Regions from separate parts of the Streptomyces sp. NPDC086147 genome, predicted to be linked through region 3. Evidence: riboswitches for the same ligand, from Rfam matches in the RefSeq annotation. Region 3 holds a riboswitch; each other region holds the start of a gene.

The links. Region 3 has a riboswitch for cyclic di-AMP ahead of AB0398_RS08115 (M23 family metallopeptidase). Riboswitches for the same ligand answer to the same signal wherever they lie in the genome.
Region 1: linked by a shared signal. The riboswitch ahead of AB0398_RS20605 (transglycosylase family protein) and the one ahead of AB0398_RS08115 (M23 family metallopeptidase) in region 3 are both predicted to bind cyclic di-AMP.
Region 2: linked by a shared signal. The riboswitch ahead of AB0398_RS26590 (M23 family metallopeptidase) and the one ahead of AB0398_RS08115 (M23 family metallopeptidase) in region 3 are both predicted to bind cyclic di-AMP.

The regions. Positions count from the first base shown of each region.
Region 1 covers NZ_JBFBJO010000009.1:51,408-54,621, forward strand. Annotated here, with positions in the region: gene eno (phosphopyruvate hydratase) at 1-427, opposite strand, end outside; gene AB0398_RS20605 (transglycosylase family protein) at 750-1,475, opposite strand; cyclic di-AMP (ydaO/yuaA leader) riboswitch at 1,479-1,650, opposite strand; gene AB0398_RS20610 (transglycosylase family protein) at 1,909-3,042, opposite strand; gene AB0398_RS20615 (cytochrome P450) at 3,137-3,214, opposite strand, start outside.
Region 2 covers NZ_JBFBJO010000015.1:117,683-120,896, reverse strand. Annotated here, with positions in the region: gene AB0398_RS26600 (HPr family phosphocarrier protein) at 1-22, shown strand, start outside; gene AB0398_RS26595 (GntR family transcriptional regulator) at 171-854, opposite strand; gene AB0398_RS26590 (M23 family metallopeptidase) at 1,075-1,845, opposite strand; cyclic di-AMP (ydaO/yuaA leader) riboswitch at 1,859-2,021, opposite strand; gene AB0398_RS26585 (pitrilysin family protein) at 2,285-3,214, opposite strand, start outside.
Region 3 covers NZ_JBFBJO010000003.1:21,949-25,162, forward strand. Annotated here, with positions in the region: gene AB0398_RS08110 (aldo/keto reductase) at 1-107, opposite strand, end outside; gene AB0398_RS08115 (M23 family metallopeptidase) at 207-1,340, opposite strand; cyclic di-AMP (ydaO/yuaA leader) riboswitch at 1,352-1,498, opposite strand; gene AB0398_RS08120 (PP2C family protein-serine/threonine phosphatase) at 1,775-2,980, opposite strand; gene AB0398_RS08125 (MerR family transcriptional regulator) at 3,197-3,214, opposite strand, start outside.

The sequences.
Region 1 (3,214 bases), on a different contig from region 3:
GGTGCGCGTTCGGGCCGCCCAGGTAGCGGAAGAGCGGGAGGTCGCTGGCCTCGGAGGCGGCGTGCGCGACGGCGAGGGAGACGCCGAGGATGGCGTTGGCGCCGAGCGAGGACTTGTCCGGGGTGGCGTCCAGGTCGAACATGGCCTGGTCGATCAGGCGCTGCTCGGTGGCGTCGTAGCCGACGAGCTCCGGGCCGATCTGCTCGATGACGGCGAGGACGGCCTTCTCGACACCCTTGCCCTGGTAACGGTTGGGGTCACCGTCGCGGAGCTCCAGGGCCTCGAACGCACCGGTGGAGGCGCCGGACGGAACGGCAGCACGGCCGGTGCTGCCGTCGTCGAGGCCGACCTCGACCTCGACCGTGGGGTTGCCTCGGGAGTCCAGGATTTCCCGGGCTACGACGACGTCGATGGACGGCACGAGCATCTCCTTCTGGGATGTGACGCTGGATGTGACGCAAGGTCGATGCGGGGTCGCTTGGCCTTGCGACAAGAGCCTAACCGCCCCGGAGGCTCCGACCGGCCGGGCGCCCGCCCCCTGGGACGAAAAAGGACCCAAGGGCACGCACAGCGGGGCGAAAGGCCCCAGATCTACTGGACGGTAACCATCAGGTGGGCCCCGGGAGGCCGGTGAAAGACGGAACCCCGGTCCGGCGCGCACGGGGGACGGGCGCGCCGGACCGGGGTGGGTCACCGCGGGAGGGTCGTGGGGGACGCGTGAGCCGCCGGACTCACGCGACCCGCCGGGCTCACTTCAGGTGGAGCTGCTGGCCCGGGTAGATCAGGTCGGCGTCGTCGACGATGTCCTTGTTGAGCTCGAAGATCTCGGCCCAGCCGCCCTCGACGCCCTGCGCCTCGGCGATCTTGCTGAGGGTGTCGCCGGTCACGACCTTGTACTCGCCGTCGCCCTTCTCGACCGTCTCGCCGGTCGGGGTGGTGACGGTCTTCCCGGCCTCGGCCCCCGGAGCGGACTGGCGCTCCTGCTTCGGGGCCTGGCGCTGCTCGCTGCGGGTGGTCGGCTGCTCGGCCGTGCGCTGCTTCTTCTGCTTCTTCTTCGGCTTCGGCTGCTCCTGCGCGCTCTCGGCGGAGCCGCCGTCGTAGGAGGCGCCGGAGAGGCCCACGCCGCAGCTCGGCCAGGCACCCTTGCCCTGGCCCGCGAGGACCTTCTCGGCGACGGCGATCTGCTGGGACTTCGACGCCTGGTCGGCGGTCGAGGCGTAGGCGGTGCCGCCGTACGCGGCCCAGGTGGAGGCCGAGAACTGGAGGCCGCCGTAGTAGCCGTTGCCGGTGTTGATGGACCAGTTGCCGCCGGACTCGCACTGGGCGACGCGGTCCCACTCGGAGGAGGTGGCGGCCGAGGCGGCGCCCGCGGTCATCAGCGGGGCGGCGACGGCGACACCGGTGACGCCGACGAGCGCGGCGATCTGGGTGGCCTTGGAGGGACGGCGGTGTTTGCCCTTGGTGGAAAACAGCATGGGGATTCTCCTCACCGACGCCTGCGAGGTGAGCTGTCGGGTTCGGGCCGAAGAGTTGCCCGGCCGCGTGTCCTAGCACGCGACTTCACCCCAAGCCGGTCGTCGGCCGTCTCTCGACGGCCGGGGCCGGCACTTACCTTGGGTCCCCCGCTCCTGCCTTCGGCGCTTGCGCGACGACTGTTCCCATCGACCGACGGCAGGATTCGGCGTTTCGGTCGACGGGGCCCGCGGTGGCGAGCGGTGATGACCGTAGACACAGAACCCCCCGAAGTTCAAAGAGGCTCATACGACGAATTTCGCCTCTTCTTGCCCTTCGGAGGGGACTGTTTGCGCAGGTAGGAGGTGACGGAAGCGGAGTTTGCGGGCGCGACACGCCAGTTGGGACAAAGAGACCCATGTCTCACTCGTCCAGAACCGGACATACGCCCGCGAACTACCCCTCCACCGAGGTCGGACCCGCCGTCAGATCGAGGTTCTGACCAGGGAGGATGAGGTCCGGATCGATGCCCACGGTCCGCTTGTTGGCGTCGTAGAGGGCGGTCCAGCCTCCGGGCAGTTCGTTCGCCTGGGCGATACCCGAAAGGCTGTCACCCGGACGCACGACGTATTCACCCGAAGAGCCCTGACTGTCCGTTGTGTCCGCATTCTTCGCTTCGTCAGCGACGGGGAGCGATTCGGACCCTTCGGAAGACTTGTCCTTGTCCGAGGCATGTCTACCGGCTTCGGCGAAGCTGTCCGGCTTGTCGGTTTCCTCCGGGGCGGCCTCGCCCCGGTGCTTGCCCGTACCGGGCGTGGCCGACGCTCCCCCGTCTCCCGGAACACCGGGCGTCACGGGCGTGCCGGGCGTCACGGACTCCTCGGGGGCGACGGGAGCCGTCGGGTCCACCGGGAGCGTCGGGTCGGCCGGGAGCGTCGGATCCGCCGGATCCGTCGACCCGGTCGACCCGGACGGCGCGGACGGCGTGGCGGGGGCGGTCGGCGCGGTCGGGCCCGCCGGGACGGCGGGAGCCGTCGGCGCGGCCGGCGCCGTGGACGTGGCGGGGGCGGACGGCGTGGCGGGGGACTCCGGCGTCGCGGTGGACGGCGCGGTCCCGGAGACGTCCGGCGAGCCCGAGTTCCAGTTCGACTCGGGGACGGGCGCCACGGAGGGCGCCGGAGCGGTGGCCGGGCCCGGGTCGACCCCGGTGGGCTTCCCGTCGTTCGCCAGGCCGGCGATCGGCGCGCAGGTCGCCCAGGCGTCGCTGCCCTTGGCGAGGGCCTTCTCGGCCACGGCGATCTGCTGGGCGCGGCTGGCCAGGTCGGCGCTGGGCGCGTACGCCAGGCCGCCGTGGCGCTCCCAGTCGCCCTGGGTGAACTGGAGGCCGCCGTACATCCCGTTCCCGAAGTTGGCGGTCCACTGGCCGCCGGACTCGCACTCGGCGACGCGGTCCCACGTGGCGGCGTCGGCGGCGGACGCGGATCCGGTGGCGAGCAGGGGCAGCGCCATGGCGGATCCGGTCACGCCCGCGGCGACGACGAGGGCGGGGGCCTGACGGGGGCGACGGTGTCGTCCGTTCCCGGAACGCATAGGTACGCCTTTCGCGTGACGGCTGAGACTGCGGCGAAACGTAGCGGCATTCGAACGCTCGTCACAAGTCGATGGCCACCCGATCACATGAAGATCACATTTCTGACGGTCCGTCAGTGTGCGAGAGGGGTACGGACGGGGAGAACTCCACCGGAAGCGTGCGCAAACCGCG
Region 2 (3,214 bases), on a different contig from region 3:
CGAGCTCCCCGAGACCGTCTGACCCTTCTCGTGACTTCGAAAGGCCGTGGCCGCCGGAATTCCGGCGGCCACGGCCTTTCTCTTTTCCACTCCCGCTCCCCCGCCGCCCCCTTTTCCGGGCAGCACGAAAAGCCCCGTGGAATTTCTATTCTTTGTATACGGTGTGCGTGTTAATTCCGGGCGCTCGTCGTGTTGACGACGTGTTGCGAAACCCTCACACGCCCGCGCTCCGGCCTCTTGAGCCGGTGCAGCGGCAGCGAGCGCTCCGCGTGCAGCGCGGTGAGGGCCCTCGCCCGCTCGGCGTCGCCGCGCGCCACGGCGTCCACGATCGCACCGTGTTCGGCCCAGGCCTCCACCGGTCGCTCGGGCTGCTCGACCGCGTACGTCCAGGCGATCTTGTGCCGCAGCTGGGTGAGCAGCGCCGTCAGCGGCGGGCTGCCGGAGGCCTGCGCGAGCGTCTCGTGGAACCAGCCGCCGAGCGAGCGCAGGTCCTCGCCCTGGCCGCGCCTGGCCCGCTCCTGCCCGAGTCTGACCAGGCCGCGCAGCACCTTGAGGTGGGCGTCGGTGCGCCGCTGCGCGGCCCGCGCGGCCCCCAGCGGTTCGAGCAGCGCCCGCATGTCGAGCAGGTCGGCCGCCTCCTGCTCGGTGGGCTCGGCGACGTGCGCGCCCGCGTGGCGGCGGGTGAGGACGAAGCCCTCGGACTCCAGGGTGCGCAGCGCCTCGCGGACCGGGACGCGGGAGACCCCGTACCGGCGGGCGAGCTGCTCCTCGGTCAGCCGGCTGCCCCGCTCGAAGACGCCGGAGACGATGTCGTCCCGGATCGCCGTGCATACCGAATGCGCGGGAATGCGCATGTCCGACCTCCGCCTTGGTCCGCGCGAGACAATTCGAGCGGCGCCTGTTCTGCGCCTGATCCGCGACTCTATTGCAGCCCGCCGGAATTTCCGATGCCCCACCGGAATCCATGACGGGCTTTTGGCCGACGACGGGACGACGAAAAGCCCCGGCTCAGCACGAGCCGGGGCTTTTGCGACGCGGAGGTCCCCGATGGTCAGGGGCGCGCGGGACGCCGGGTCAGACGGCGACGCCGCGGGCGCGGAGGTAGGAGACCGGGTTGATGTCCGAGCCGTAGTCGGCGCTCGTCCGGGCCTCGAAGTGGAGGTGCGGGCCGGTCGAGTTGCCGGTCGAGCCCGAGATGCCGATCTGCTGGCCCGGCTCGACGGTCTGGCCGACGTACACCCCGATGGAGGAGAGGTGACCGTACTGGGTGTACGTGCCGTCGTGCATCCGGATCACGATGTTGTTGCCGTACGCGCCGCCCCAGCCGGCCTCGACGACGGTGCCGGAGCCGACGGAGACGACCCGGCTGCCGTAGGCCGCGTGGAAGTCGACGCCGGAGTGGCTGCCGGAGGACCAGAGCGAGCCGCCGGTCTGGTAGCCGGTGGAGACGTACGAGCCGGCGACGGGGAGCTGGAAGGAGTTCAGGCGGCGGCGCTCGGCCTCGCGGGCGGCGCGGGCCCTCTCCTCGCGGATCTCCTTGGCGCGGGCCTCGGCCTTGCGCTTCGCCTCGGCCAGGGCCTTCTGCTCGGCGACGGCCTCGAAGGCCTCGCGGTCCTGGGCGTCGGCCTGGGCGTTGAGCCGGTCGACGAGGGATTCCTCGGCGATCACCTTGGTGAGGCCGGTGTCCTCGGGGGAGCGGTTGTCCGTGTCGGCGGCGAGCGCCGGGGAGGCCAGGGTTCCGATGACTCCGGTGGTGGCGAGGGTCGCCACTCCGGCGATGCCCGCGCCGCGGCGCGCCATCCGGCTCGAACCACGATGCTTCCCGGTGGCACGGGTGAACGCCATGAAGACGTTGTTCCTTTCCTTCCTTCTCGCCTACCGGGTTAGCTGACGGGTTCGGAGCAGGAAGGTCTCCTACGGGCCCCTCCGCGCGAGGCGAAGGCGTCCGATTCACCCCAGGGACTGCGTGGGTCCCCGGCTCCCCAGGCTCGCGCCTGACGGGGACTCGGCGATGACTGTCCGGTGCCGCGGGCGCGGCGGGTGCAACTGGCGAACAGCCGCACCGACGCTATGCGGAGCCCCAGTCGATCACCAACCGAACACGACCTTTTGTAAGGCATGCCACAGGGCAGATGATCACTTTGGCGCCAATACGGACAATTCACGGAGGCATTCCCCGTGCGGCTCCCGCGCCGACGGCCGGAAGGGCCCCGACGGTCCGTCACGTCGGGGCCCTTCGTCCGCCCGGCCGGCGGCGGTGGGCCGCCGGCCGGGCAGGGGTCGATCAGCCGGTGACGACGGTCACTTCACCGATGCCGAGCGCCCGCACCGGCTCCGCGATCTGCGCCGCGTCGCCCACCAGGACCGTGACGAGCCGGTCCACCGGGAAGGCGCTGACCACGGCGGCGGTCGCCTCGACGGTGCCGGTCTCGGCCAGGCGCGCGTACAGCTGGGCCTGGAAGTCGTCCGGGAGGTGCTGCTCCACCTGGTCGGCGAGCGTCCCGGCGACGGAGGCGGCCGTCTCGTACTTGAGCGGCGCCACCCCCACCAGGTTCTGCACGGCGGTCTCCCGCTCGGCGTCCGTGAGCCCCTCGGCGGCCAGGGTGCGCAGCACCTTCCACAGGTCGTCCAGGGCCGGGCCCGTGTTGGGGGTGTCGATGGAGCCGCTGATGGCGAGCATCGCGGCGCCGTTCCCCTCGGCGTCCGAGCGGAGCACCTGCCCGAAGGCCCGCACGCCGTACGTGTAGCCCTTCTCCTCGCGCAGGACCCGGTCCAGACGCGAGGTCAGGGTCCCGCCGAGGGAGTACGTGCCGAGGACCTGGGCCGGCCAGACGCGGGCGTGCCGGTCGGGGCCGATCCGGCCGATGAGGAGCTGGGTCTGGACGGCGCCGGGGCGGTCCACGATCACGACCCGGCCGGTGTCGTCGGCGGTGATCGGCGGCATCGGCAGCGGCTCGCCGGGCTCGCCGGTCCAGGCGCCCAGCGTCTCCGCGAGGACCTTCTCCAGGTCGATCCCAGTCAGGTCGCCGACGACCACGGCGGTGGCCGTGGCGGGCCGCACGTGCGCCGCGTAGAAGGCGCGGACCGCGGCGGCGTCGATCGCCCCGACGGTCTCCTCGGTGCCCTGGCGCGGCCGGGACATCCGGGAGTCGGCCGGGAACAGCTCCTTGGAGAGCTGCTTGGCGGCGCGCCGGGCCGGATTGGCCGTCTCGTG
Region 3 (3,214 bases):
ACGGCGAAGGACTGCGCCTCGTCGGCGGTCCAGCCGAAGACGTTGCCGCCGAGGGCGAGCGGGAAGACGTGCAGGTCGGACGTGCCCAGCGTACGGAGAGAGGTCATGAGGTGATCAACGGTCTCCGCCGCCGGGCCTATTCCGCGCGGGGCCCGCGCGGACCCCGGAAGGGCCTAGGGAGAGCCCCGGAAGGGGCCCTGGGGGGGTCAGACCGTCAGGCCCTTGGAGCGCAGCCACGCCGCCGGGTCGACGCCGTCGCCGCCGCCGGGGTGGATCTCCAGGTGGAGGTGGGCGCCGGAGACGTTGCCGGTGGCGCCGACGCGGCCGATCGTCTCGCCGGTGCCGACGGTCTGGCCGGCGCTGACCGTCATGGAGGAGAGGTGGCAGTACCAGACCTCGGTGCCGTCCTCCAGCTCCAGGACGATCCGGTAGCCGTAGGAGCCGGACCAGCCCGCCGACTTGACCGTGGCACCGTGGACCGCCTTGAGCGGGGTGCCGGTGGGGGCCGCGAAGTCGAGGCCGGTGTGGTAGCCGGAGGACCACATCGAGCCGGACTGCATGTAGGTGGCGGTGAGGGAGTACGAGGAGAGGGGCATCGAGTAGCTGGCGGCGAGCTTGGCGAGGCGCTCGGCCTCGGCCTTCGCCCTGGCTTCCGCCTCCGCCTTGGCCTTGGCCTCCGCCTCGGCCTTCGCCTTCGCCTCGGCGGCCGCCTTCTCCGCCGCGTCGGCCTTGGCCCGCGCCTCGGACGCGGCCTTCTCCACCGCCGCCTTCTCCGCCGCGGCCTTCTCGGCGGCGTCGGCGGAGGCCTGCTGCTGCTCGGCCTGCTGGAGGATGCGGGCGCGCAGGGCCTCGCCCGCGTCGGCGGCGCCCGGGGCGTCCGCCGTCGACAGGCTCGCCCGCGTGACCTGCCCGGTCCGCGAGGCCCGCTCGCCGGCCTCGGTGGTGTACGCGGCGGAGGTCAGCGGGTTCGGGTTGGCGCGGTCCGCAGGGACCGTCTCCCGCTCCTCCGCGCCGGGCAGGAGCGCGCCGACGCCGGGGAGGTCGTGGGCATCGGGCAGGTTGAGGTCGGGAAGGTCCGGGAGCGATATCGCCACCGGCGGCTTCTCCTGCGCGGTGGCGAGGCCGCCCGCGCCGACGGCCGCGATGACGCCGACGCCGAGGACGGTGGAGGAACGGGCGAAGTTGGAGCGCTGCTTGACGACCCGGTGCCGGCCGCCGGAGCGGTTCCGGTCGCGGAGGGAGTCCTCGGTGGGGTTCCACTCGGTGTTCGGAGCGGAGGGAGCCGCACCGCCGCCGAAGGCATCGAAGGGGGCTTCGGGGGCAGGGGTGTTGGACGCCACGGAGGCGCGCTCCTTTCCTTCCTTCTCGCCTACCGGGTTAGCTGACGGGTTCGGAGCAGGAAGGTCTCCTACGGGCCCGGTCGCACGAGTGCGAAGGGCTCGATTCACCCCAAATGGTGGTTCCCCGGTTCCCTTTCGGGATTCGGCGCGTGCGCACGGCGCCGTCTCTTACGACGGCTGGGACGACCGCGCTGCGTTATCGAACGTTAATAGACAGGGGGTCCCGATTCCAAGCTGTCCCCCGTGATCGTTCATTCGATCGGTAGGGATTCGCCCCGTTTGATCCCCCTTCAGCAAGGCGGATCTCCCGAACGGCAAAACCTCCGCAACCTGACGGTGCATCAATTGTTATCGCAGGGAGACCTCTCGGCTACCCCTGGTGACGGGCCGCCGGGGCCTGCCCGGCGGGTCGGTATCGGGGTCCGCCCGGCGGGTCAGTGCCGGGGTCCGCCCGGCGGCACCACCGGCATCGTCCGGCGCCGCTCCGGCTGCCCCGCCGTCGGGCGGTTCAGCGCGAGCAGCGCCATGTCGTCCGTCGCCCCGCCGCCCGTGTGGAGCCGTACGTCGTCCACGAGCGCGTCGAGCATCTCCTCGGGCCCGGGGAAGATCCGCCCGGCCAGCCGCTCCGCCGGGTCGTAGAAGACGCCCTGCGCGTTCCGCGCCTCCGAGAGGCCGTCGGTGTAGAAGAGCAGCGTCGTGCCCGGCGGGTACGGCCGCGCCTCGGCCCGGTCCGGCCACGACGCGAGGTCCCCCATGCCGAGGGGCAGCGCCGGCCGGCTCGGGTCGACCGGCTCGACCCGCCCGTCCCCGTACAGCATCAGCGGGGACGGGTGCCCGCGGTTGACGACCCGTACGAAACCGTCGAAGGTGCCGCTGCCGTCGGAGCGCGGGATCTCGGCCAGGACGGCGGTGGTGAACCCCTCGACGGCGTCGAGGCTGTCCCGGCGGGTGCCCTCCCGGTCCAGCGCCCGTTCGAGCCGCTGCGCCACGCCCTCCAGGGTCCGCTCCTGCTCGGCCGCCTCCCGGAAGGCCCCGATGACGACGGCGACGGCCTCGACCGCGTCCATGCCCTTGCCCCGCACGTCCCCGACCACGAGCCGCACCCCGTGCGGGGTGTCCTGCACGGCGAACAGGTCGCCGCCGATGAACGCGTCCGCCTGCGCCGCCTCATAACGGGCCGCGCACCGCAGCCCGCCGATCCGCTCGGCGGGCGTCGGCAGCACCGCCTTCTGCGCGGTCTCCGCGATGACCCGCGCCGAGGCGAGCCGTTCGCCGCTGCGGCGCACCACCCGGTTGATGAGGAGGGCGAGCACGGAGACCGTGAGCACGGTCAGGGTCTCGGCGACGGCCGGGGCGCGGGTGCCGTCGTCGCTGAAGAGGTAGAGGCCGACCGAGGACAGGACGGCGGCGATCCCGGTGAGGAGGGTGACGAGCAGGGAGAAGAAGGGCGCGGCGACCAGCGGGGCGGCGGCGAGCATCGGGGAGGCGGTGTACGGGGCGGGGGTCGACACGTCGAAGAGGATGCCGCCCGCGATGATCAGCGGCGGCAGCGCACGGATGAACCGCCGGGCCCCCCGGTACCCGGGGCGGCCCTCACCGCCCCGCCGCCCGCCTCCCGCCGCTCCTAGGGGGTGCCCCACCTGTTCTCTCCTGCCCGGTCCGCCCGGCCGCGGCCCCGCACCGCTCCCTTCCAGGGTGGCCGCCGCCCCGGCGGACGGCGACTCCGTACGGCCGACCGGCGTACGGCGGACGGGGGTGCGGGGCTGGGTACGGGTCCAGGTGCGGGCCTGGGCGCGAAAGCCACTGGAGCCGTCGGGGCCACCGGGATCTCCGGGGCCTCCGGGAACCCCCTCCGGTCACATGTTCCGCTCGGC